2 linked regions of the Arenibacter algicola genome follow. The protein of the gene in region 2 interacts with the protein of the main gene of each other region in a pairwise test. Links are inferred from orthologs where the notes say so. Each region holds a gene or a part of one and is shown on either strand. Other genes may lie near its edges.

Region 1 (8,457 bases), on a different replicon or contig from region 2:
ATGTGGATAATATTGAGGAATTAAAAAAGAAATTGGCAGAAGTGCCCAGTATGGAAGGTTTGGAGCTTTCTTCCAAAGTTTCTACCAAAGAAGCTTATTATTACGGAGATAAGGATGCAAAATATAAGGTATCTGCCCTGGATATAGGAATCAAGAAAAATATTCTTCGAAACTTGGCCAAAAGGGGTGCCTATATAAAGGTATTTCCGTACAACGCAACTTTTGAAGAAATGAGCTCTTGGAACCCTGATGGATATTTTATTTCCAATGGCCCAGGGGATCCGGATCCATTGCACGAGGCAATTGCATCTGCCAAGGAAATGATAAAATCCGATAAACCATTGTTCGGTATATGTTTAGGGCATCAGGTGTTGGCATTGGCCAATGGGGTTTCTACCTATAAAATGCACAATGGCCATAGGGGTATAAACCACCCGGTAATGAATTTGGTTACTGGTAAAGGGGAAATCACTTCCCAAAATCACGGATTTGCCATCAATAGGGAAGAGACCGAGGCCAATCCCAATTTGGAGATTACCCATCTTCACCTAAATGACAACACGGTTGCGGGAATTAAAATGAAAGATAAGAACGTATTTTCTGTTCAGTACCATCCAGAAGCAAGTCCAGGGCCGCATGATGCAGATTATCTGTTCGACCAATTTTTCGAAATGATCCAATCCACGGTAAACTAAAACGTTATAGTTTTATTTTATTGTTATCAAAGGGTCATTAAAGCCAATTATAGTGGGGTTAAAAGCGCTTCCTTTGCTATATTTGCATAATAATTTAACTAAAAAATAAAAGATAGACATATGAGTATCATCCTAAGTGTTCATGCACGACAAATTTTGGATTCAAGAGGTAATCCAACAGTAGAGGTAGACGTAATTACCGAAAATGGAGTAATGGGAAGGGCAGCAGTTCCTTCAGGAGCTTCTACAGGTGAGCATGAAGCGGTTGAGCTTCGTGATGGTGGAAAAACCTTCATGGGTAAAGGAGTAGGAAAGGCTGTCAACAACGTAAATACCGTTATTGCAGAGGAGATTCTGGGCATGTCCGTTTTTGAACAAAATTTGGTTGATCAAACCATGATAGATTTGGATGGTACGCCCAATAAATCAAAATTGGGAGCCAATGCCATTTTAGGTGTTTCCCTAGCAGTTGCCAAGGCAGCTGCCAATGAATTGGGATTGTCCTTGTTCAGGTATGTGGGTGGTGTTAGTGCCAATACCCTGCCTGTGCCAATGATGAATATTATCAATGGAGGTTCGCATTCTGATGCTCCCATTGCTTTTCAGGAATTTATGGTGATGCCTGTAAAGGCAAATAATTTTTCCCATGCCATGCAAATGGGGACCGAAATTTTCCATAACCTTAAGAAAGTTTTACACGATAGGGGTCTAAGTACAGCTGTTGGGGATGAAGGTGGATTTGCTCCAAATCTTGCAGGCGGTACAGAGGATGCCTTGGATACCATTGCAAAAGCGGTTGAAAAGGCAGGTTACAAATTGGGTGACGATGTAATGATAGCCTTGGATTGTGCGGCTGCAGAGTTTTATGTTAATGGAAAATATGATTATACCAAATTTGAAGGAGATAAGGGTGTAGTTAGAACTTCTGAGGAACAGGCTCAATATTTGGCCGACTTAAGTGCCAAGTATCCTATTATATCCATTGAGGATGGTATGGACGAGAACGATTGGAAAGGCTGGAAGGCTTTGACCGATAAAATTGGGGATAAGGTACAATTGGTAGGTGATGATTTGTTTGTTACCAATGTAGAGCGTTTGTCTAGAGGAATCAAAGAAGGTATTGCCAATTCCATCTTGATAAAGGTTAACCAGATAGGAACTCTAACGGAAACCATTGCAGCTGTTAATATGGCCAAAAATGCTGGATATACATCTGTTATGTCCCACCGTTCCGGAGAAACTGAGGATAACACCATTGCCGATTTGGCAGTTGCCTTAAATACGGGCCAGATTAAAACCGGTTCTGCTTCCAGGTCCGATAGGATGGCGAAATATAACCAATTGTTAAGAATAGAGGAAGAATTGGGGAGTACTGCATATTACCCAGGAGTACAAGCCTTCAAGATTAAATAATACAAAATTAAGTACTTAAAAAAAGCCATTCTATGTAGGATGGCTTTTTTTTTTAAATATCACGGAGGTTTGTTTACTTATCAGAAATAAATAATTATATTATCCTACTTTTATCAATATACCAATATAATTAACCAAATTCTAGATTAAATGAATAACTTTCTATTTGTTGCTGCTGAGAATGACGGTCTTCCAAAATGTAAGGCCGGAGGTATGGGTGATGTGGTTAGGGATGTTCCTCGGCAGATTTCTGAAAGGGGGGACATGGCACATGTAGTTGTACCCTCCTATTCAAGATTACATCAAAATGGAACCTTTATTACCAATCTAAACCTGAACCTACGGGGAATGGTCTATGTTGCAGAGCTTTACGAAGTAGCTCCTAAAAAGGAGTTTGCAAATTTACATCATTATGTAATACATCATCCTGAAATTACCGCAGGGGAAATAGGACATATATACCACGACGATCCGGAAGAAGCTTTTTATACGGATAATATTAAGTTCACCATTTTTTGTACGGCCGTGGCCGAAGCAATCAAGGTCGGGGCTTTTGGGGAGTTGGATATTGTTCATATGCACGATTGGCATTCCAGCCTGGTTTTGTTTTTAAAAACCTATCATCCGGAATATCAGGCTTTAAAGAAAATGCGCTATGTATATACCATTCATAATTTAGCCATTCAAGGTATACGTCCGTTTTATAATAATTACTCTTCACTGGGAAATTGGTTTCCGAATGTTCCGATAGATGAAAGGAAGTTGATGGACTACAGGTACCAGGATTGTATTAACCTTATGGCCGTTGGCATCCGGTTGGCAGATGCCGTACATACCGTTTCCCCTTCCTATAAGGAAGATGTGCTTAGGCCGAGCAATCCGCCCGAATTTATTGGAGGTGAAGGTTTGGAAAAAGATTTACAGGAGGCGAACAATCAAGGAAGGTTGTTCGGGATTCTTAATGGTTCAAATTATAAAAACATTCGCGCGGCCGAAAAGGGATTGTTGTACAGGAATATTGTTAAGGCGCTATTTAGGTGGCTACAGGAGGAATCCAAGAAATACAAGGCAGATTTTCTGGCACATACCGGTGAAAAGGTCATGGAGTATGTTACCGAGAAGCCCAAGTTCATAGTTTCAAGTGTGGCCCGTTTAACGGAACAAAAGTTTTATTTCTTTAAACGTTCCCCTGAAGCATTTGTTGAAATATTGAACCGACTTAAGAAAGTGGATGGAATTTTTATGCTCTTGGGTACTGGTGCCCCTGAGTATGAGGAACTATTTCGTCAATTGAGCTATGAACATAAAAACTTTATTTTCACCAATGGTCAATCGGAGGATTTGATCGATTCCATATATTTGGAGACCGACCTGTATTTTATGCCCAGTTTGTTTGAACCCTGTGGCATTAGCCAAATGTTGTCCATGCGTAACGGCAACCCCTGTCTAGTGCACAATACGGGAGGCTTACGGGATACTGTGGAGCATATGAAAACCGGATTTAGTTTTGATGGCAAGACCTATGATGATAAAATTAAAAATATGATCCTGGTACTAGACCAGGCTTTGGATGTTTTTGTAAATGACCAGCCAAAGTGGAAGGAGATTCAGGATAATGCCAAAAAGATGAGGTTCACTTGGGAAAAATCGGTAGATGATTACTACAAATATCTATATTCCATTAATCAATAGAATTACATTTATATCAGGTTTTTAAAATATTTCATTATTATTCTGTAAATAACAAAATCTTCAATTGTTAACCTTAGGTGTTTTTAGTATTTTTACGGACAATCGAATAAATCAGGAATTTAAGAAATGGCGAATAACGCAACATTAGAATACAAGGGAAAGAAATATGAATTCCCAGTTATAGAAGGTACCGAAAATGAGTTGGCTATAGATATTAAAACTATGAGGGCCGATTCAGGAATGATAACAATAGACCCAGGGTTTAAGAATACGGGCTCCTGCGAGAGTGCTATTACTTTTCTGGATGGTGAAAAGGGAGTTTTAAGGTATCGGGGATATTCTATTGAGGAATTGGCGGAAAAGGCCGATTTCTTGGAAGTAGCCTATTTGTTGATTTTTGGATCCTTGCCAAATCAAGAGCAATTGGATAAATTCCATCAGGATATAAAAGCTGAGTCACATGTAGATGAGGAGATGAAGAAGATCTTGGACGGTTTTCCAAAATCGGCACATCCAATGGGCGTACTTTCCAGTTTAACCAGTGCCCTGATTGCCTTTAATCCAACTTCAGTAAACGTGTCCTCAGAAAAGGAAATGTATTGGGCCATTGTTAGGATATTGGCTAAATTCCCTGTTTTGGTGGCATGGACTTTAAGAAAGAAAAAAGGTTTACCCTTGGATTATGGGGACGACTCTTTGGGTTATGTAGAGAATATTCATAAAATGATGTTCAAAAAGCCCAACCAGGAATACAAAAAGAATAAGATCGTCATAGAGGCTTTGGATAAATTATTGATCTTGCATGCAGATCACGAACAAAACTGTTCTACTTCTACCGTTCGTATTGTAGGATCTTCGCATGCGGGCTTATTTGCTTCTATTTCTGCGGGTATCTGTGCACTTTGGGGACCACTTCACGGAGGCGCCAATCAGGCGGTTTTGGAAATGCTGGAGGCTATTGAGGCCGATGGTGGGGATACTAAAAAATATATGGCCAAGGCCAAGGACAAGAGCGATCCTTTTCGTTTAATGGGCTTTGGGCATAGGGTATACAAGAATTTTGATCCCAGGGCAAAGATTATTAAGCAAGCTGCTGAGGAAGTATTGGGAGATCTTGGTATAGACGATCCAATTTTGGATATAGCCAAGGGCTTGGCCAAGGAGGCCTTGGAGGATAAATATTTTGTGGACAGAAAATTATATCCCAACGTAGATTTTTACTCAGGAATAATATATAGGGCATTGGGTATTCCTACCGAAATGTTTACCGTTATGTTTGCTTTGGGGCGCCTACCGGGCTGGATTGCCCAATGGAGGGAAATGAGATTGAAAAATGAGCCTATCGGTAGGCCAAGACAGGTATATATAGGAGAAACTAGCAGATCCTTTGTTCCTTTGGACAAGAGATAATAGATAGCAACAAATTATTTGTGACTGCCCTTTGTGTTAAATATACGAAGGGCAGTTTTTATTTATCATAATAAGTATTTCTATCTTTACCCAAAAAGCAGCCATGCTAAAGTTGAATGTACAGGATGAAACTTCACGGTTAAGATCGGTGGTTCTTGGAACTGCCAAGAGCTGTGGCCCCATTCCAAAACCTGAAGAGGCCTATGATCCCAAATCATTGGAACATATATTGGCCGGTACCTATCCAATAGAGGCGGATATGGTAAAGGAAATGGACGGTTTTGCACAAGTATTTGCCAAATACGATGTTCAAGTTTTTAGGCCTAGGGTCTTAAAGGATTGTAATCAAATATTTTCTAGGGATATTGCTTTTGTCATAGATAATAAGCTGGTGAAAGCGAATATTCTTCCCGATAGGGAAAAGGAATTTCAAGCTATTAAATATGTACTCAATAAAATAGATGAAGATCAGATAATCTACCCCCCAAAAGAGGTTCATGTGGAAGGAGGCGATGTTATGCCATGGGGAGAATATATTTTTATGGGTACTTATACGGGTGCGGACTACGCGGATTATATTACGGCCCGAACCAATAAAGAGGCAGTAGATTTTATTGCCAGCCAATTCCCCAATAAGAAGGTTAAGGCTTTTGAGCTTAGAAAGTCGAATACCAATGCCCGGGAAAATGCCCTGCATTTGGATTGTTGTTTTCAGCCAGTGGGGACAAATAAAGCCATTTTGCATAAGAATGGATTCCTAAGGGAAGAGGAGTATCAATGGCTGTTGGATTATTTTGGGAGCGACAATGTTTTTGAGATAAGCAAGGAGGAGATGTATAATATGGTGAGCAACGTATTTTCCATATCCCCGGATGTTGTGGTCTCCGAACGTAATTTTACCAGATTGAACAACTGGTTTCGGGAACACGGTTTTACGGTCGAGGAAATAGCTTATGCCGAGATAGCTAAACAGGAAGGTCTTTTAAGGTGTAGCACCTTGCCCTTGGTAAGGGACTAATATTTTTCTAATTTTTTCATAAGACCTGTACCTGGGAATAAATAAACTAATTTTGCACAAATTTAAAGCGGGAACGCTTATTAATACCCAATTTGAAAAGTGACTAATAAAATGCAAATTACCAATACCATTTTGATGGTGCGCCCTGTGAATTTTCGAATGAACGAGCAAACCGCAGTAAACAACTACTTTCAGGAGGACCTCGATTTAAAAAATCAGGAAATAAATGTAAAGGCACAGCAGGAGTTTGATGTTTTTGTTCTTGCATTAAGGGAAAAAGGGGTAAATGTTATAGTTGTAGATGATAAGAAGGATTTGGATACCCCAGATTCCATATTTCCCAATAATTGGGTTTCCTTCCATGCCGATGGAACAGTGGGACTTTATCCTATGTTTGCAGAGAATAGAAGAAATGAACGACGGGAAGATATTCTTGCCTTACTGGAGCAGAGGGGCTTTATTATAGAAAATGTAATGGATTATACCTCGGCAGAGGAAGAGGGTTATTTTTTGGAAGGCACCGGTAGCGTTGTGTTGGATAGGGTAAATGACAAGGCCTATTGTGCACTTTCGGACAGGGCGGACGAGGATTTATTTATAGAGTTTTGTGAGGATTTTGAATATACCCCTATCGTATTCACGGCCAATCAATCTGTGGCAGGCACCCGAAAACCTATTTATCATACCAATGTGATGATGTGCTTGGCCGAAACTTTTGCCGTTATCTGTCTGGATTCCATCGACGATAAAAAGGAAAAAAAGAATGTCGTGAACCATATAAAACAGGATGGTAAAGAGATTATAGCTATTACTGAAAAGCAAATGCACCATTTTGCAGGGAATATGTTACAAGTCTTGGGAATGGGAGAAAAACGATATTTGGTAATGAGCACGGCGGCATACAATAGTCTAAAACCGCAACAGATTCAATCTATAGAAAAGCATTGTGCCATTATCCATAGTACTTTGGATACCATTGAAACCTGTGGAGGTGGAAGTGCACGTTGCATGATGGCGGAGGTGTTTCTACCTAAAAATCAATAAATTTAAAAGTTTTTATTTTTTGTTGATCAAAGGATGATCCTTACGGTACCTCAATAACGTGAGTTCGATATGTATTTTATTTAAAATCAGTTGTTTATATGACATCTGTCCGGTCGAGCGGAGTCGAGACCTCATTGTAAATACATTACAGTAAAATAACCTCTCGACTCCGCTCGAGGGGACCGTAGCATTTATTATAACTTACATTAAATCAATGTATTGATAATATTTTTATGTCGAACTCACGTTCAATAGTTCTTTAAGAAATACCATGGCCATAAATACCATAAAAAAGGCAAATGGCAATGATGTGATAATCAGTAGCTTTTGGGCGGCAACCAATATATCTACCTCTGGTTTGGCATTGCCCAATAGAATTAGGGCAATCGTGGCCAAAAAGATAAACAATGACCAAATTAAGCGGTGCTTTTTGCTAGGGTCTTTTTTACCCCTGTCCGAAAACATACTCAGCACAAAAACAGCCGAGTCCACAGAGGTTACCAAAAAACCGATCAGTAGTAGTATGGTAGTTATATTTAGGAATGTAGAGAAGGGGTAGTTTTCAAAGAATACAAAAATTGAAGAAAACACTCCATTAAACTCGTTGTTATAGCTTCCCCATCCCTCAATAAGTTGGAAGGCCGAGGTGCCAAAAACTGAAAACCAAAAAAAAGTGCCCAAACTGGGGATGATCAGTACTCCCAATAACAACTGCCTTAGGCTACGCCCTTTGGAAATCCTTGCAATAAAAATCCCTGTAAAGGGAGCCCATGCCAACCAAAAGGCCCAATAGTAGAAAGTCCAATCGGTTAGAAAAGTTATCCCCGGGTCATAACTCCCATAAGCCAGGCTTAAAGGAATGAAGTCTAGGATATAATGTAGTGTGGCGGCTAAAAAATTGCCCAATATCTTAAGAATATCACTTTGGAAAAATGTAAAAAACAGTACGGCCAAGGTAATAAGGATATTGATTTTTGAGAGTACCTGAATACCTTTGTCAACTCCTTTCCATGCAGAATAAAAAGCCAATGCCGAAATAAGCGTGGTTAGGAATAAGGTAGTGATCAGGCCTAAATTGGAGGAAGTAATGTGGATCAGGCCGCCATTAATTTGGGTTGTCCCCAGGCCTATAGCTGCAATCAAGCCAAAAACCGTGGTCATAATAGTTAGGACATCAATACCTGT
Region 2 (16,927 bases):
AATTGATATTAATATTCGATTCATTTTTTCAGTATAGAGTACAACATACGGATATAGTAACTTGTTAATTTATACGTAATTATATCAGTCTAATATAACAAATTTTTTCCTTCAAATGTTTCCGTTTAGCAGTTGGAAATTCATAAGAACCACTACTTCATCGGAAAATCTTTATGGATATTCTTAAGTCCCGTTTTGGCTACTTTTAGCGCCCTTAGTGTGTTTTTGGATTTTTGGGAATGGGCTTCCATTCTTTCCAGTACATTTTTTAGGGTTTTGGTGGCCTCCACTATAAAAGGCCCCTTGTTGAGCATTACACATTCCGCCTGGGCACTGATGGTGGCATCCGAAATTTCCGCTCTGGTAGCCATGCCCTTTTTGGCCATGGTATCCAACACCTGAGTGGCCCAGATGACGGGTATCTGAGCCGCCTCGCATAACCATAGTATTTGGTTCTGTACTTCGGAAATACGTTCAAAACCAATCTCCACTGCCAAATCGCCCCTAGCGATCATAACGCCTATTTTTGGTCTTTTCATTGCGCTGAAGAGTATGGAGGGTAAATTCTCGAACGCAGCCCTGTTCTCTATCTTAAAAACAACCCCGGTATCCATATCCCCCAATTTGTCCAATTCCTCATAGAGGATGGCCACATCTTTGGCATTTCGTACAAAGGAATAGCCCATAAGGTCCGCATGGGCACTTATGAAGGGCAAGAGTTGTACATCTTCCGGAGTTAGGGAGGGCAGGTTGAGATGGGTAGTCGGTAAATTGATGCCTTTTCCTGGCCTCAATTTTTTCTTATGGGATTTTCTTACCAGCAGTGATGCGGTTTCCTCATCGAGGCTAACTACTTTGGCCTCTATGGCACCATCATCAAAAAACACGGCTTGTCCCTTTTTAAGATCATCAATAATCTGCGAAAGGGAAACTTCCACCAGGATGGTTTCCTCAGGAAGCGATATCTTTTTATGTTTCCCTGAAAGATAGGGGGAGTTGTGTTTTATCAGCAATAATTTGTCCCCTTTGCCAATTTTTACAGACGATACGGTGTCCAAGGTTTTTTGCGAAACCTTTTTAAGGTAGATATTGCTGATTCTAATTTTTGGCCCTGGTAGGTCCATATAAATATGGATAGGGGCCGCACTATCTTTGGAAACGGCTTTTATTTTACCTAGGATTTTTTTCCAAAGCGCTTCACTCCCATGACTGAGATTTAAACGGGCAGTGCCCATACCTGCAGAATGCAATTTTTTAAGTAGTTTTTTGTCGGTAGCAGCTTCATCGGGCATAGTGACCATTATTTCGGTGTCCCTTTCCCCACGATCGGAGGCAAAGAGGTCATTGGCATGATCCATCAATAAATGCTTGCTTCCTGTATACCCAAGGGCTTCGAGGTCGGTATCCCTTTCCCAAGTTTTTCCGTTCAGTAATTTGACCAATTTAAGGGCGTTGGAGATATTTTCATAAACGTATCCGGCCCCTGTGCCCAATGAGGATATCCCCAATTCGGATAGGTCGCTCTGTAATTTGCGGATGTCCACACTGCGGAGCAGTAAATAGCGATATAGGTTCTTGGCACTTGACCTATATTGTGGATGAACCGAAGCGGCTATGCTATCCGCGGTGGACTCCTGTTTTAAAAGTGATTCGTAAATTGTTTCGAGTTCCCGTTCCAGTTTTTGAAGGTCCATACCGCAGCTTTTGTTTTATAAATTTACGCATATAAACCAGGGATATTTCTGATGGAAAACACAAATTGAAGTTAAAATTTGGACTAAAAAAAGGCAATACCCCAAGGCATTGCTATGCACATGGGGGTATTGCCCAATAGAATATATGTCAAATGCCAGTCCCTATGGAGTTATGCTAACTTCCAAGGGGTTATGGATCTGTTCGGAAAAGGCGTTTAAATAGTGCTCCCATTCCTCTTTGGAATTAAATTGCCCACTTTTTTTCCATCCAAAGCCTGCGTAGTAGCTTACTTGCTTGTTTTTAACTTTCAAATGGGCGTAGGCATTGCTTAGGTCCTTTGTTTCAACATCGTACTTTTCAAAATCGATAAAAGTATCCGTAGGGGCAAGGATGGCCGTGCCCAATTTCGAATCCCCATGGGGCTGCCAGTAGCTTACCCATCCCTTTTCGGTATTCCCGCTAACTTCGCCGTCTTTTTCGTGCAGGGTGAGTCCGGCGTAAATATCATCTACACCCTCTAAGGTTATATTGAATTTGGATAAATTTTGCCCTAGGTCCAAGCTTATAACTCTGGATTCTTTGATGGTTTGTCCGTTAGCGTCCCAGGCTGCATATTCCAAATAAAAGCTGGTCCTTAATGGGCCGGTGGTAATGGTGCGCCATTTAGTATAGTTTTTGGAATAGTAGTAGGTAGAGTCAACTTTGGCAGCAATACCTCCTACACCACGACTGGCACCTACGTGAAAATCGTCCAAGCCTTCGCCGGTATCCTTGTGGTAACTACTTTGGCCACTTAATTCCTCTTTGTACCATTTGTCAATTATGGGGTATTCTACCCGTTTTAACCAGGCATCGACACCGCTGGATAAGGTGCCGCCGGGAACCTTGTCCTCTATCATTTTCTGTGCAGTGGGTCCATAGACCCTAAAGGCAACTTTATTATTTTCCCAAGTGTAATCATCGGTACGTTCTGGAACAAACCTGGAATAGCACAACACCTCGGCTGTGGGGTTTTCTCCCGTTGTTACTGTAACTACTTCAAACTTACTTTCCCCTTTCGCCGGTATTTTGGGTTGAAAAAGGATCATATCCATAGCGCCATCGCCATCATTATCTACCGTTTGGACAATTTCAAGGGTATTGGTTTCCTTGTTCTTAATGCCAACAGAGGATAGATCTTCCACCTTCAACATATCCTTGGTGAGCTCTACGGTCTCCGTTGTCCTCTCTTGGTCCAGAACATTTTTTACCGTAATAATGGTGGGTGTTTCCTTTTCGGAACAGGAAACGGACAGCATTGCCAATGCGGAAAATAGAACTAATTTATAAAGTGATTTCATAACCGCTTTTTTAATTTTCATTGGCTGGTTTTCCAATGGTGGCCAATATGCCTCCATCCACATAAACTATTTGTCCGTTTACGAAATTGCTGGCCTTGGAACTTAGGAATATGGCCGCTCCTTGTAGGTCATCCGGGTCTCCCCATTTACCTGCAGGGGTTCTGCCCACTATAAAATCATTGAAGGGATGCCCGTCTACCCTTATAGGGGCGGTCTGTGCAGTGGCGAAATAACCTGGTCCAATACCATTGACCTGGATATTGTGTTTGGCCCATTCGGTAGCCATGTTCCGGGTAAGCATTTTTAATCCTCCTTTAGCAGCTGCATATGCGCCTACGGTGTTTCTGCCCAATTCGCTCATCATGGAACAAATGTTGATGATCTTGCCTTCCTTTCTGGAAATCATGCCCTTAACCACATGTTTGGATACTATAAACGGACTCACCAAATCAACTTTTACTACTGCTTCAAAATCGGCGACCTCCATTTCCTCCAAGGGAATTCTTTTGATAATCCCGGCATTGTTTACCAATATATCTATATGCCCTACCTCTTTTTCAATTTTGGAAATATTTTCCATGACCTTGGCTTCATTGGTTACATCAAAGAGGTAGCCATGGGCGTTTAGCCCCAAAGCTTTGTATTCGGCAACGGCATTGTCCAATTTTTCTTGGGAGGAAGCCCCATTAATTACCAAGGTGGCACCGGCATTGCCCAGGCCAATGGCCATGGCTTTTCCAAGACCGTGTGTAGCCCCCGTAATCAGGGCTGTTTTTCCTGTTAAATCAAATAGATTCAATGACATATTTGTGTTTTCTAAGAGTTATTTTAAGTCTTTTATTTTGCAGTGGTCCATATCGCCATAATCCAGGTTTTCGCCTGCCATTCCCCAGATAAAGGTATAATTGCTGGTTCCGGATCCGGAGTGTATGGACCACGGTGGGGAGATTACCGCTTCATTGTTGGCCATCCAGATATGCCTAGTTTCTTGAGGTTGACCCATAAAATGGCAAACGGCCTGCTCTTCGGGAACCTCAAAATAGAAATAGACTTCCATTCTTCTGTCGTGTACATGTGCTGGCATAGTATTCCAAACACTGCCCGGTTTTAATTCTGTCATTCCCATCTGAACCTGACAGGTCTCTACCAGACTGTTTACGATCAATTTTCTGATGGTTCTGGCATTGGCCGTTTCCATAGATCCCATTTCCACGATCTCTGCATTGGCCCTACTTATTTTTTTGGTAGGGAATACCTTGTGGGCAGGGGTGGAATTCAAATAAAATTTGGCAGGCTTATCGGCACTGTCACTGCTGAAGCTTACCTCCTTGTTTTCCTTGCCAATATACAGGGCCTCTTTATAGTCCAAATCATATTTCTGACCATTAACGGTTACAGAACCAGCTCCCCCGACATTGATGATGCCGATCTCCCTTCGCTCCAAAAAATAATCCGATTTTAATGGGTCTATAGTGGCTAGTTTTAAAGGGGTTTTAAGGGGCACGGCCCCTCCAACGATATATCTGTCAAAATGGGTGTATACCAAATTGATGGTATCCGCTTCCATTAAGTTTTGGATTAGGAATTCCTTTCTCAGTCCTTCTGTGGTCAATGCTTTGGTCTCCTTGGGAGAGCAGGCATATCTAACCTCGTAATTGTTTTTCATGATTATAAATATCTAATTATTAGTGTCTTAAATAGTGGTTGTTATAGAAGTGTTTCTATAGTTGTTCGTAAATATATTAAAAATTTATCAAAATACAATCGATTGTATTTGTAAATATCTATCTTTGATAAAGTCAAGATACCCATTATTTGTGGAAAATAAAACAACTATACACGATATTGCCAAGGCTTTGAAGGTAGATGCCTCTACCGTTTCAAGGGCGTTGAACAATAGCCCAAGGGTGAGCCAGAAGACCAAGGATAGGATAACGGCCAAGGCAAATGAATTGGGCTATCAACGCAATTTACTGGCTTCAAATCTTCGTAAAAGCGTAACCAATACCATTGGGGTAATTGTGCCAAGAATATCCCGTCACTTCTTTTCATCCGTAATTTCGGGTATAGAGGAAACCGCCTATGATGCTGGCTATAATGTAATTATTTGTCAATCCTTGGAACAGTTGAAACGGGAACGCAAACTTGTAGAGACCCTTTTGGCCAATAGGGTAGACGGGGTATTGTTATCCGTATCCATGGAAACGGATAAATTCGACCATTTGTTGAACATGAAGAACAATGGTACCCCATTTCTATTTTTTGACAGGCATTGTGAGATTGAGGGTATCAGCAGTGTACTGATCGATGACTTTCAAGGTGGGTTCGATGCCACGGAGCATTTAATTTTAAACGGATGCAAAAATATAGGGCATTTTTCGGGGCCCCAAGAATTGGCCATTTACAGGAATAGGACTGCTGGGTATAGAAAGGCCTTGGAAAAATATAAAATTCCATTTAGACCGGAACTGCTAATACGTTCCAGTCTCATGGAAAATGATGGGGCAGAAGGAGCAAAAACCTTACTTTCCTTGCCCTACAAGGTAGATGGGTTGTTTTCTGCCAATGATATTGCTGCCATAGGTGCCATGAAATATTTTAAGAATGAAGGCGTAAAAGTACCGGATGAGATAGCTATTGTAGGGTTCAGTAACGAGCCCGTTTCCGGGATAATAGATCCCTCCTTGACCACTGTTGATCAGCCGGGTTTTCAAATTGGGCAAATAGCCACAAAGTTATTGTTGGATGAAATAAGCAAGGCACCCAATGTCAATACCACCATGGCCAAAACAACAATTTTAAAGTCTTCTTTAATTGAACGTGATTCCTCAAAAAAATAAAATAATAATCCAATGAAACTAATTCTCGTCTCTTTTCTTATCTGTTTGGCAAGCTGCAAAAGTTTAACAAAGAACAAAAATTCTGTAGTCGATAATATGGCCGTGGCCAATATAGTTTCCTTTGACCTTGAAAGTGAAATTAATAACTGTGAAGCACAATTAAACAAATCGGTCCCCAAGCTTACGGATCTCACCAAACACCCAAGATTGATCGAAACCAATGCAACCGAATGGAAGGAAATTCCCAACGGTCGATTGGTCTGGACCTCCGGATTTTATCCAGGAATCCTATGGTATATGTACGACCTTACCAAGGACGATAAATGGAAAAGGGAAGCCATAAAAAGAACGGAGGTCTTTGAGAGTTTTAAAACGATTAACGAACATCATGATATTGGGTTTATGATGTTTCCGGCCTATGGTAATGGCTATTTGTTTGGAGACAAAATGGAGTATAAGGACGTTCTTCTAACTTCTGCCAAATCCTTGGCCAGCAGGTATAATCCAAAGGTGGGAACTATTAGGTCCTGGTCCAATAAAATGCACCCGCGTTGGCAACAGCATATTACCATAATCGACAATATGTTGAATTTGGAGCTTTTGTTCTGGGCATCCAAAATTGGGGGCGATCAAAATTATTATGATATTGCCGTAAAACATGCAGAAACCACTATGGCCAATCATTTTAGGCCAGATTACACTTCATGGCATGTTATTGAATATGACAGTATCTCGGGAGATGTACTTAACAGGCATACCAAACAAGGCTACGCCGATGATAGTAGATGGTCCCGCGGACAGGCATGGGGGATATATGGTTACACCATGGTGTACAGGGAGACGGGAGATAAAAAATTCTTGGATTTTGCCGTAAAACTCACGGATAAATATCTGGAGCTACTTCCTGAGGATTATATTCCCCATTGGGATTTTGATGTGCCCAATAAAGAAAAAGAGGAGAGGGATGCCTCTGCAGCAGCTGTTGTGGCTTCCGGTCTTTTGGAGTTAAGTACTTTGGTGGAGGATAGAAACAAACAGCAACAATATTACGATGCAGCCCTGCGGATGCTGGAATCTTTAAGTTCCGATGAATATTCAGGAGTAGGGAAGGCCGATTCCTTTTTATTGCATTCAACTGGAGCTAAATCCTTGGGACATGAAATTGATGTGGCCCTGATCTATGCAGATTACTATTATATTGAGGCTTTAGCCAGACTAAAGAGAATGGGGCAGTCCAATTAACACATTTATGACCACAAGAAGGGGAGGGCCAATTTGATACATTTGGGCCTTCCTTTTTTTATGTGGACATGCCAAGCTTGTTAAACTTACTTGTCCTGATAGGAATTGACGGATTTGTTTTTCTTTACAATATCGTCCATGATCATATGGGCATGTATCCTAGAGTTTTCTATAAACCATTTATGGGTTTCCATTCCGCCGCAAATTACTCCGGCCAAATATAAATTATCAATATTGGTTTCCATGGTTTCAGGATCGTACTGGGGAAGTCTTTTCTCGTCATCGGACAATTGGATGCCTATTTTTTCCAAGAATTCAAAATTGGGCATGTACCCGGTCAGGGCAAGTACATAATCATTCTTTAAGCTTGTGGTTCCAGAGGGAGAATTAAGGATAATTTCATCTTCCTTAATTTCCTTAACTGTACTATTGTAAAAGACTTTTATGCTGCCTTCCTCAATTCTATTTATAATATCGGGCCTTACCCAATATTTTACACGTTGGCCAACTTCCGGCCCCCTAATGATCAAGGATACATCGGCCCCTTTTCTATAACATTCCAAAGCAGCGTCTATGGCCGAATTACTGGCCCCAATGACCGCTACTTTCTGACTGGAGTAAAAGTGGGGGTCCTTGTAGTAATGGGAGACTTTTTTTAAATCTTCTCCGGGTACGTTCATTCTGTTCGGAATATCGTAGAATCCTGTGGCAATGATTACATTGGTGGAGGTATAGGTATTCTTATCGGAGACAATGTTGAAGTGCCCATCAATTTTTGAAATGGAGTTTACTTTTTCAAAAAGGGAAATATTCAAATGATTGGAGGTCACTATACGTCTATAATATTCCAGTGCCTCATTTCTTTTAGGTTTCGCCTCTATGCTAATAAAAGGAATTTCATCGATTTCCAATTTTTCGGAAGATGAAAAGAACTGCATGTTCAAGGGATAATTATAGAGCGAATTAACAATACATCCCTTTTCAAGAATTATATAGGACAATCCCTTTTTTTGGGCTTCCAAGCCACAGGCAATACCTATAGGCCCTCCTCCAACAATTACTATATCCCAAATCTTCATTATCCTATTATTTTTTTGAGTTCCTTTATGGTCTTGGTCGGATTATCACTCTTAAATATAAAACTACCTGCCACTAAAATATCCGCCCCTGCATCAATTAATTGCTTGGCATTTTCAGAGGTAACTCCGCCATCGACCTCAATAAGTGTATGGGCACTTTTCCTATTAATGAGTTCTTTTAGCGCCTTTATTTTTTCATAGGTGTTTTCAATAAACGACTGTCCCCCAAATCCTGGATTCACACTCATAACACAAATTAGATCAATATCATTTATGGTATCCTCCAACAAATTAATGTTCGTATGCGGGTTTAATGCCACACCAGCTGCCATTCCTTCGGCTTTTATGGCTTGTAGCGTTCTGTGTAAATGTGGACAGGCTTCGTAATGGACGGTTAGGTTATTGGCACCCAATTCGGCAAAGGTTTTAATATAGCGGTCCGGATCCACGATCATTAGATGAACGTCCAATGTTTTTGTGGCATGGGCCGCAATTGCTTTTAGGACTGGCATTCCAAAAGAGATGTTTGGTACAAAAACACCATCCATAATATCAATGTGGTGCCAATCGGCCTCACTGTGGTTTACCATTTCAATATCGAGCTGTAGATTGGCAAAATCGGCGGCCAAGAGGGAAGGGGCAATAATCTTTTTGTCCATTATTATTTACAATAAGTGTTTGTACAAAGGTAGTGAATTGATATTTTTACAGGGCATGCTCCGCAAGCTTATGAACTTTGTTCAACTCTTAACCATCCCGATCAATACCAACGCTTTTTTTTCTTTTTGGAGGCAACGGACTTCCGGCCTTTTTTATGTTTGCTACCTTGTTTTTTATGTACTTGCGGTTTGGCCTTGGGATCTAAGGGATACGGATGGTCCTCAACAACCTCGATGTGTTTTTGCATCAGTTTTTGAATAGTGGACAAATACCCTTTTTCATCCGCGGAACAAAAGGCATAGGATGTCCCTGTATTTCCGGCTCTTCCGGTCCTTCCTATACGGTGCACATAGGTTTCCGGTACATTGGGCAGGTCAAAGTTGATAACGGCGTCCAGCTCGTCTATATCCAACCCACGGGCAGCAACATCAGTGGCCACCAGAATGTTCGTTACTCCCTGCTTAAATTTCCCCAATGCTGCTTGGCGCTCGTCCTGCGACTTGTCTCCGTGCAGGCTATCAACCTTGAAATTGTTGTTGCGGAGGGTTTTTTCCAGTTTGTCCACTCCGTATTTGGTACGCCTAAAAATTAGGATATTGCCCTTTATGGTATTTCTTAGCAGGTAAAGGCAGAGTTCTATTTTATTGGGCTTTGGCGTGTAATACAACAACTGATGAACTGTGGCCGCAGCCGAGGAGGTTGGGGTAACGGCTACTTTCTTGGGGTCTTTTAAAATGGTATCTGCCAATTGCACTACTTTAAAAGGCATAGTGGCAGAAAAAAGGAGTGTCTGTTTTTCACTGGGGCATAGACGCTCTATTTTTTTAACGTCATCTATGAATCCCATATCCAACATCAGATCGGCCTCGTCCAGCACCAATGTTTCCACATAGTCCAAATTCACCATATCCTGTTTGTGAAGGTCCAATAACCTGCCAGGGGTGGCCACCAGGATATCCACTCCCTTTCTTAGAGTGGCTATTTGCGGTTCTATCTTTGTGCCACCATAAATAACTGCTGAGGTTAAATGGGTGTATTTGCCATAGTCCGAAAAACTCTCATGAATCTGCGATGCTAATTCACGGGTTGGACTTATAATCAATGCTTTAATTTTTCTGCCTTTTTCCGAAGTTTCCTGCTTGTCAAATAAGAGCTGCAGTATGGGAAGTGCAAAAGCGGCCGTTTTTCCTGTTCCTGTTTCGGCAGAGGCTATAATGTCGTTTTTCTGTAAAACCAAGGGGATGGCAATTTCCTGAATGGCAGTTGGGTCGTCATAATTTTTTTCTGCGACTGCTCTTAAAAGATGTTTATTTAGCTTTAATTCTTTAAAATTCATAGGGATACCATTTTTTTGCCGGAAATTTTTACAAAGGTACGGTAAATTCGGGCGTAACCAGAGGTGTAGTGTTCATAACGGGTTATCTGTTGTAAGATTCAATAAATCAGTTATATAGGAAAGTAGATTTTTAAGAATTTGTCATATAAAAAAGTTTAAAATTGGCTTAATCTTAACGCCCCGATTTTAAATATAATTCCAATATTCATTAAATTAGGGCTGCTTTAGTTTTATCCATTGCCCAACTTGAGCATTGGATCGTATTTTAAAATGGTCTTCCGAAAATGCCATTTGTCAAATTGGTTGTTTTGGAATGACAGAAATTTCCCCCTTGTTAGTATATTTTTATTAGTGAAACTCAATTTTGAGAAGTCAATAAGACGCACTGAAAATTGTAAGTTGAACTAATCCCGCCTTTTTCGGCGGGATCTAGGTTCAATACCTCGACCCTTGGGTCGATTCCTTTTAGTGGGTTCAGGGCCTGCCTTTGTCGGCAGACAGGCTTGCCCTGAGGTTTAATACCTTTTATTGTTGGCGATTAGAATTATCACAGTATTGATACGGAAAGAATTGTAATACTGTGATTGATGACAAATTCAAAAGTCCATTGGAATTATTTTTCGGATAATCCAGGACGCGAAAATTGTAATTCGCTTCTAGATATACTTCAATAGGATCGATTAATCTAAAATGTTATTTATTATGGAAAATAGAAAAATTATAGCTGTTGTAGGGTCCACTGGGGCCCAAGGAGGAGGATTGGTCCGCTCAATCCTAAATGAAGGAAAAAAGGAATTTGCGGTTAGGGCCATTACCCGAGACGCAAATTCCCCAAAAGCCAAGGAGTTAAAGCAATTGGGTGCCGAGGTGGTGCAGGCCAATGTAGACGATAAGGATAGTATTGTCAAGGCATTTAAAGGTGCTTACGGAGCTTATTGCGTAACATTTTTTTGGGAACATTTTTCACCGGAAAAAGAGATGGAGCATGCAATAAATATGGCTTTGGCGGCCAAGGAAGCGGGGTTGGAACACGTAATATGGTCAACGCTTGAGGATACCCGTAAATGGATTCCTTTAGATGATAAGCGGATGCCGACCCTGATGGAGAAGTACAAAGTTCCGCATTTTGATGCCAAGGGCGCTTCCAATGCCTACTTTGAAAAAAGTGGAGTTCCTTATACTTTGCTGTTAACATCGTTCTATTGGGACAATTTTATTTATTTTGGGCTTGGCCCCACAAGGGGAATGGACGGAAAATTGAGGATTACAATGCCAATTGGCAATGCCAAGCTTCCGGGAATTGCCGCAGAGGATATAGGTAAATCTGTCTTGGGGATCTTTAAAGCAGGAAAAAAATATCAAAATAAGACAGTGGGGATTGCTAGTGAGCAGCTTACTGGAAAACAAATGGCCGAAGCTATTACTAAAGTGATAGGGGTGGAAATCGGATTCAACGATATTGCTGCCGATGACTACAGGAAACTTGGTTTTCCCGGAGCCGATGACCTTGGGAATATGTTCCAGTTTAATAAGGAGTTCGAAGATAATTTTTGCAAATCACGGGACGTGAAATTGACAAAAGAATTAAATCCACAATTAATGTCTTTTGACACCTGGTTGTCCAAAAATAAAAGAAAATTGGAATCTGTCATTAAGGGAGAAGCCGCTACTGCTTAAGGAAGAACTATTATTTTTTGTGGAGTTTTAAAAAGAAGAAGCATTGATTTTTCAATGCTTCTTTTGCTGTAAACCGATTCACTTTTAATGTTTTTTAATGAAGTGGTTCATGAAATCTTTTCTTAATGAACTACCAAATTGCCATTGTATTCATAATGCAATGGAAAAATGCTAGGCTTTGTTTTTGGGATTTTTAATTTCTCCAAAATGGGCATAAGTGTTTTTCCAAAGGCTTCAAAACGTTCTGCCGATTCCCAGATATCAAAAATCAACATTCCATTAGGTGTTTTGGCAGCATGGTGGTGCAGCAATCCTTTGGGGCTGGTCTGACCAGCTTTTCTTATTTCATCCCAACATTGGTCAAACTGTTTTGTGGTCATGCCACGGAAATCGAATTGAACCATAACTTTTTTCATAGTATAGAATTTATTTCCTACTCGTGTGGCTTTTCGGTTACGCCCCGTTTTTTTAAGGGGTTGCTGGACTCCTCTTAGTTGTAAATAATTCCAATAAATGCAGTACTTGAAACTTAACATGAGGGGAGGTGATGGACTGTAAAAAAGGTTTGATAAGTAATTATCTTGAATTTATAATAAATTCATTATCAGTCGATTAAATTGAAATAACAACTAAAGTTACTGATTAGATTTAAGGGCAGTCTGTTAATTGTGATATCGTTAACGTAATTGTGAACGGGAATTTTTGGGTTTACAAGGTCAGTAAACCGTAATTTCTTAAAGTCTGTAAAGCTTTGGAATACCAGAACAGCTCAAAATTTTCAAACTGCAATTCAAAGTCGGTTTTAAGCTGGCCATAGGTAGATATTTTTCCATTTGCGATCAACATATTGGCTAAAGTGTCCCTTAGCCATTCCCCATGTTCGTAATCTACAGTTATGCTCATGGAGCTGGACTTGTCATGAAAAGTCATTTTACGCAGTTTCCAGCTATGTCCTTTTTTGGATTTTGTTATGGTCTCCATGAGGGGTGTGTTTCCCAACCACACTATTTTGGCATTGGGTTTGGTGTTTAGAACAGGCTCTTCGGCAAGCGCATTTTCTATATAGTTTGGTGCTATGGCGGTTTTCGGGATTTTAAAATCGAACCATTCTTGCAAGGGATGGTCTAAACAAATGCCATGCATAAAGTTAAAGAGGGATTTTTTTAATCCATAACTAAACTGCTCGTGATCAATTCCCGTGGTATCCGTGAACTGGATGTCATTATTTGCAAAAGTTATATGCTGATAGTCCGGTATAATGTGATATTTTTCGGGATTGAGACCTACTGGGCTATGGGCGGTAAGGGCAAATTGATGCCAGAATCCAGATTGTAATATCCCCAATTGAAACATTTGTCGCACCATTTCCAAACTATCTACCGTTTCTTGGACCGTCTGGGTAGGGTAGCCGTACATAAGATAACAATGGACCATAATACCCGCTTCCGTAAAATTGCGGTTTACCCTGGCTACCTGCTCCACGGTAACCCCTTTTTGGATCAACGCCAACAATCGGTCCGAAGCCACCTCCAAGCCTCCGGAAACGGCAATACAGCCCGACGCCTTTAGTAATTTGCAGAGATCCTGGCCAAAGCTCTTTTCGAACCTAATATTGGTCCACCAGCTAACGGTTAGATTTCGTTTTATGATTTCCAGTGCCAAGGCCCTCATTAAGGCTGGGGGTGCGGCTTCATCCACAAAATGAAATCCTGTTTCACCGGTTTGTGCAATGAGCTCCTCCATACGGTCTACCAATAGTTTGGCCGCAATGGGTTCGTAGATTTTTATATAGTCCAAGGAGATATCGCAAAAGGTACATTTGCCCCAATAGCAACCGTGTGCCATGGTAAGTTTGTTCCAACGGCCATCGCTCCACAAACTGTGCATCGGATTTGCAATTTCTATGACGGAGATGTACTTGTCCAGTAACAAGTCCGAATAATCCGGGGTACCTATCTCACTTTGTTTGTAATCTGATTTTGTGGAGAGATTGTTGTAAAATACTGCGTCCTCCTTTATTAGAAAGGTTCTTTTTAGAAGGGTGGTACTTTCGGTGGATCTGGATTCCAAGCAATGGGCCGTTAACAGTTCCAAAGGCAGTTCCCCGTCATCTAGCGTGATATAATCAAAGAACTTAAAAACCCTAGTATCTGTAAGGGACCTGAGTTCCGTATTGGGGAATCCCCCGCCCATACTTACTTTAATTTTGGGATAGTTTCGCTTTATAAATTGGGCACATCTAAACGCACTGTAAAGGTTGCCAGGGAAGGGAACGGAAAAACAGACCAACTTGGGCTTAACCGTAATGAGTCTCTCGGCCAAAATGTCCAAGGTCAATTGGTCTATATAGGTGATGTTATTTTGTAAATGCTGGTAGAGTTCATCAAAGGAATTGGCGCTCCTTCCCAATCGCTCTGCGTAACGACTAAAACCAAAATTTTCATCAATACATTCCACAATAAAATCGGACAGGTCTTCCAGATATAGGGTGGCCAAGTGTTTTGCCTTATCCTGATGTCCCATACTGCCAAAGGCCCATTCCAAATCATCCAATTGGTCAAATCTTACTGCCTGAGGCAAAAAGTTGGGAGTACATATTTGCCTGGCAAAGGTGGCATTATGTCCCTGTAAAAAAGAAACAACGGAATCTATGGTCTTTAAATAATCTTCCTTCAAGGCGTAAATTCTATGGCAGTTGTCCGAGCTAATGGAATTGTTGGCCTGGGCACGGTCAAAAATATCCCGGAGTCCGTCCTTGGAGAAAATTTTTAATATAACCTCAATACCTAAATCCATTTGAAAAGCACTGATGCCCTTGGTGTTTAAAAAGCCTTTTAAATAGGCCGTTGCCGGATAAGGGGTGTTCAACTGGGTAAAGGGAGGTGTTATTAAGAGGAGGTCTTTCGCCATGGAATAATTGTGTACAATGATGCAAAGATAGGGGTGTTTGGGGTAATGGGAATATTTAATTTATTTGGTATAGAATCAATTTTTCTAGAAATGGTACGGTCTTGGCCACGAATATAAATTGAAGGAACAAAAAAAACTCCGGTAATCAGCCGGAGTTTATTCATCAATCAAAAAACGAACAGTCATGATAACTGTTGTTACTGTGTACAATTTACAATTTTTGCAATAGCTTTCCTATGGGGACAAGCGATTGGGCAAAAATTTTAATTGTTTGGATTAACCAAGATATGTTTTTAGGATTTTGCTTCTTGAAGTGTGTTTTAGCCTTCTAATAGCTTTTTCCTTTATTTGACGGACCCTTTCCCTTGTAAGGTCAAAAGTCTCTCCAATTTCCTCTAAGGTCATGGAATGTTGTCCTGCCAAGCCAAAGTACAAACGAATTACATCCGCTTCCCTTGGAGTCAAGGTTTCCAAAGCTCTTTCTATTTCGGTTCTAAGCGATTCGTGCAACAATTCCCTGTCCGGATTTGGTGATTCACCACTACGCAATACATCGTAAAGGTTGGAATCTTCACCGTCTATTAAAGGAGCATCCATGGATACGTGGCGCCCGGAATTTTTAAGTGATTGTTTTACATCCTCCACGGTCATGTCCAATTCCTTGGCAATCTCTTCCGCAGAAGGTTGTCTTTCATGGGCTTGCTCCAAGAAAGCAAAGGTCTTGTTGATCTTATTGATAGACCCGATCTTGTTCAAAGGTAGTCTTACAATACGGGATTGTTCCGCCAAAGCCTGTAATATGGACTGGCGAATCCACCATACCGCATAGGATATGAATTTAAAACCACGTGTTTCATCAAAACGTTGTGCAGCTTTTATCAAGCCAAGGTTACCTTCGTTGATCAAATCCGGAAGGGTCAAACCTTGGTTTTGGTATTGCTTTGCAACGGAAACCACAAATCGTAAATTGGCCTTGGTCAATTTCTCAAGTGCACGTTGATCACCTGCCTTGATCCGTTGTGCCAATTCTACTTCTTCATCTGCCGTAATCAAATCAACCTTACCAATTTCCTGTAAGTATTTATCCAAAGAAGCAGTTTCTCTATTGGTAACCTGTTTTGTAATTTTAAGCTGTCTCATCGAAATTTTTTCTATCTAAATTATGTGCATTAAGCATAAGCTGCATTAGGTTATACGTACAAAAGTTGGAAATGTTACAATTGGTCCGTTTTATTTTGGTTTTTTAGACAAAATGCATAAAAAAAGCCACGCTCTCCCTTAAAAAAGGTGAAAACGTGGCTTTGGTATTGTGACCGTTATTTAAAAACTAGTCCCTTCTTGGCTTACGATCCCTATCTCTATTTCTATCGTTGCCTCTGTCATTTCTACCGCGATCTTCCCGTGGTGGTCTTTCCTTAAAGCCTTCAGGTTTTGGCAATAAAGCCTTACGTGAAACTTTTTCTTTTCTTGTCCTTGGGTCTACACCAAAGTATTTAACATCAAAAACATCTCCCATATTTACCACATCGGAAACATTTTCTGTTCTTTCCCAGGCCAATTCGGATACGTGAAGCAATACTTCGTTACCAGGAGCATCGGTATATTCCACAACGGCACCAAAATCCAACATTTTGATGACCTTCACTTCGTAAGCGCTACCAACCTCTGGTTTAAACAATAATGAATCGATTTTGGCAAGAACCATATCAATACCTTCTTGTGAGGTACCCAATATTTCAACTATACCTTCTTCGGTAACCGGATCTTCATTGATAACGATAGTTGTTTTGGAAGCTTTTTGTAATTCTTGGATTACTTTTCCTCCAGGTCCTATCAATGCCCCAATAAATTCACCAGGTATAACCCTGGTAACCATCTTAGGTGCATGTGGTTTAACATCGGCATTAGGTGCTGCAATGGTATCTACCAATTTGCTTAGGATGTGCAAACGTCCCGCTCCGGCCTGCTTTAGTGCATTGACCAAAATTTCATAGGATAATCCCTTTACTTTAATGTCCATTTGGCAAGCGGTGATTCCGTCTGCAGTACCTGTTACTTTAAAGTCCATATCCCCAAGATGATCTTCATCACCAAGTATATCGGACAATACAGCGTATTTTCCTGAGTCGCTATCGGAAATCAATCCCA

Evidence for each region.
Region 1: the proteins of rpe (region 2) and eno interact in binary tests that used the Escherichia coli proteins (3 or more experiments, as listed by UniProt). The link is inferred for Arenibacter algicola from one-to-one orthologs.

What each region holds. Positions count from the first base shown.
Region 1 is NZ_JPOO01000003.1:1,654,732-1,663,188, reverse strand. Bases 1-2,961 are described here. They hold eno (phosphopyruvate hydratase), read left to right. Parts: upstream 1-815; coding sequence 816-2,108; downstream 2,109-2,961. Other genes in these bases: U735_RS0117615 (glycogen synthase), read left to right, coding at 2,259-2,961; carA (glutamine-hydrolyzing carbamoyl-phosphate synthase small subunit), read left to right, coding at 1-695. In the rest of the region: more of U735_RS0117615, read left to right, coding at 2,962-3,800; U735_RS0117610 (citrate synthase), read left to right, coding at 3,927-5,210; U735_RS0117605 (dimethylarginine dimethylaminohydrolase family protein), read left to right, coding at 5,314-6,228; citrulline utilization hydrolase CtlX, read left to right, coding at 6,340-7,272; U735_RS0117595 (BCCT family transporter), read right to left, coding at 7,504-8,457. UniProt on the Escherichia coli protein: Catalyzes the reversible conversion of 2-phosphoglycerate (2-PG) into phosphoenolpyruvate (PEP). It is essential for the degradation of carbohydrates via glycolysis.
Region 2 is NZ_JPOO01000001.1:1,019,787-1,036,713, forward strand. Bases 7,026-9,913 are described here. They hold rpe (ribulose-phosphate 3-epimerase), read right to left. Parts: upstream 8,856-9,913; coding sequence 8,196-8,855; downstream 7,026-8,195. Other genes in these bases: U735_RS0104405 (glycoside hydrolase family protein), read left to right, coding at 7,026-7,117; U735_RS0104410 (YpdA family putative bacillithiol disulfide reductase), read right to left, coding at 7,204-8,196; U735_RS0104420 (DEAD/DEAH box helicase), read right to left, coding at 8,957-9,913. In the rest of the region: U735_RS0104380 (pyruvate kinase), read right to left, coding at 153-1,694; U735_RS0104385 (DUF4861 family protein), read right to left, coding at 1,857-3,035; U735_RS0104390 (gluconate 5-dehydrogenase), read right to left, coding at 3,046-3,840; kduI (5-dehydro-4-deoxy-D-glucuronate isomerase), read right to left, coding at 3,859-4,701; U735_RS0104400 (LacI family DNA-binding transcriptional regulator), read left to right, coding at 4,826-5,875; more of U735_RS0104405, read left to right, coding at 5,888-7,025; more of U735_RS0104420, read right to left, coding at 9,914-10,192; U735_RS0104425 (NmrA/HSCARG family protein), read left to right, coding at 10,895-11,869; U735_RS0104430 (hypothetical protein), read right to left, coding at 11,992-12,285; U735_RS0104435 (B12-binding domain-containing radical SAM protein), read right to left, coding at 12,578-14,779; U735_RS0104440 (sigma-70 family RNA polymerase sigma factor), read right to left, coding at 15,056-15,919; U735_RS0104445 (polyribonucleotide nucleotidyltransferase), read right to left, coding at 16,107-16,927. UniProt on the Escherichia coli protein: Catalyzes the reversible epimerization of D-ribulose 5-phosphate to D-xylulose 5-phosphate.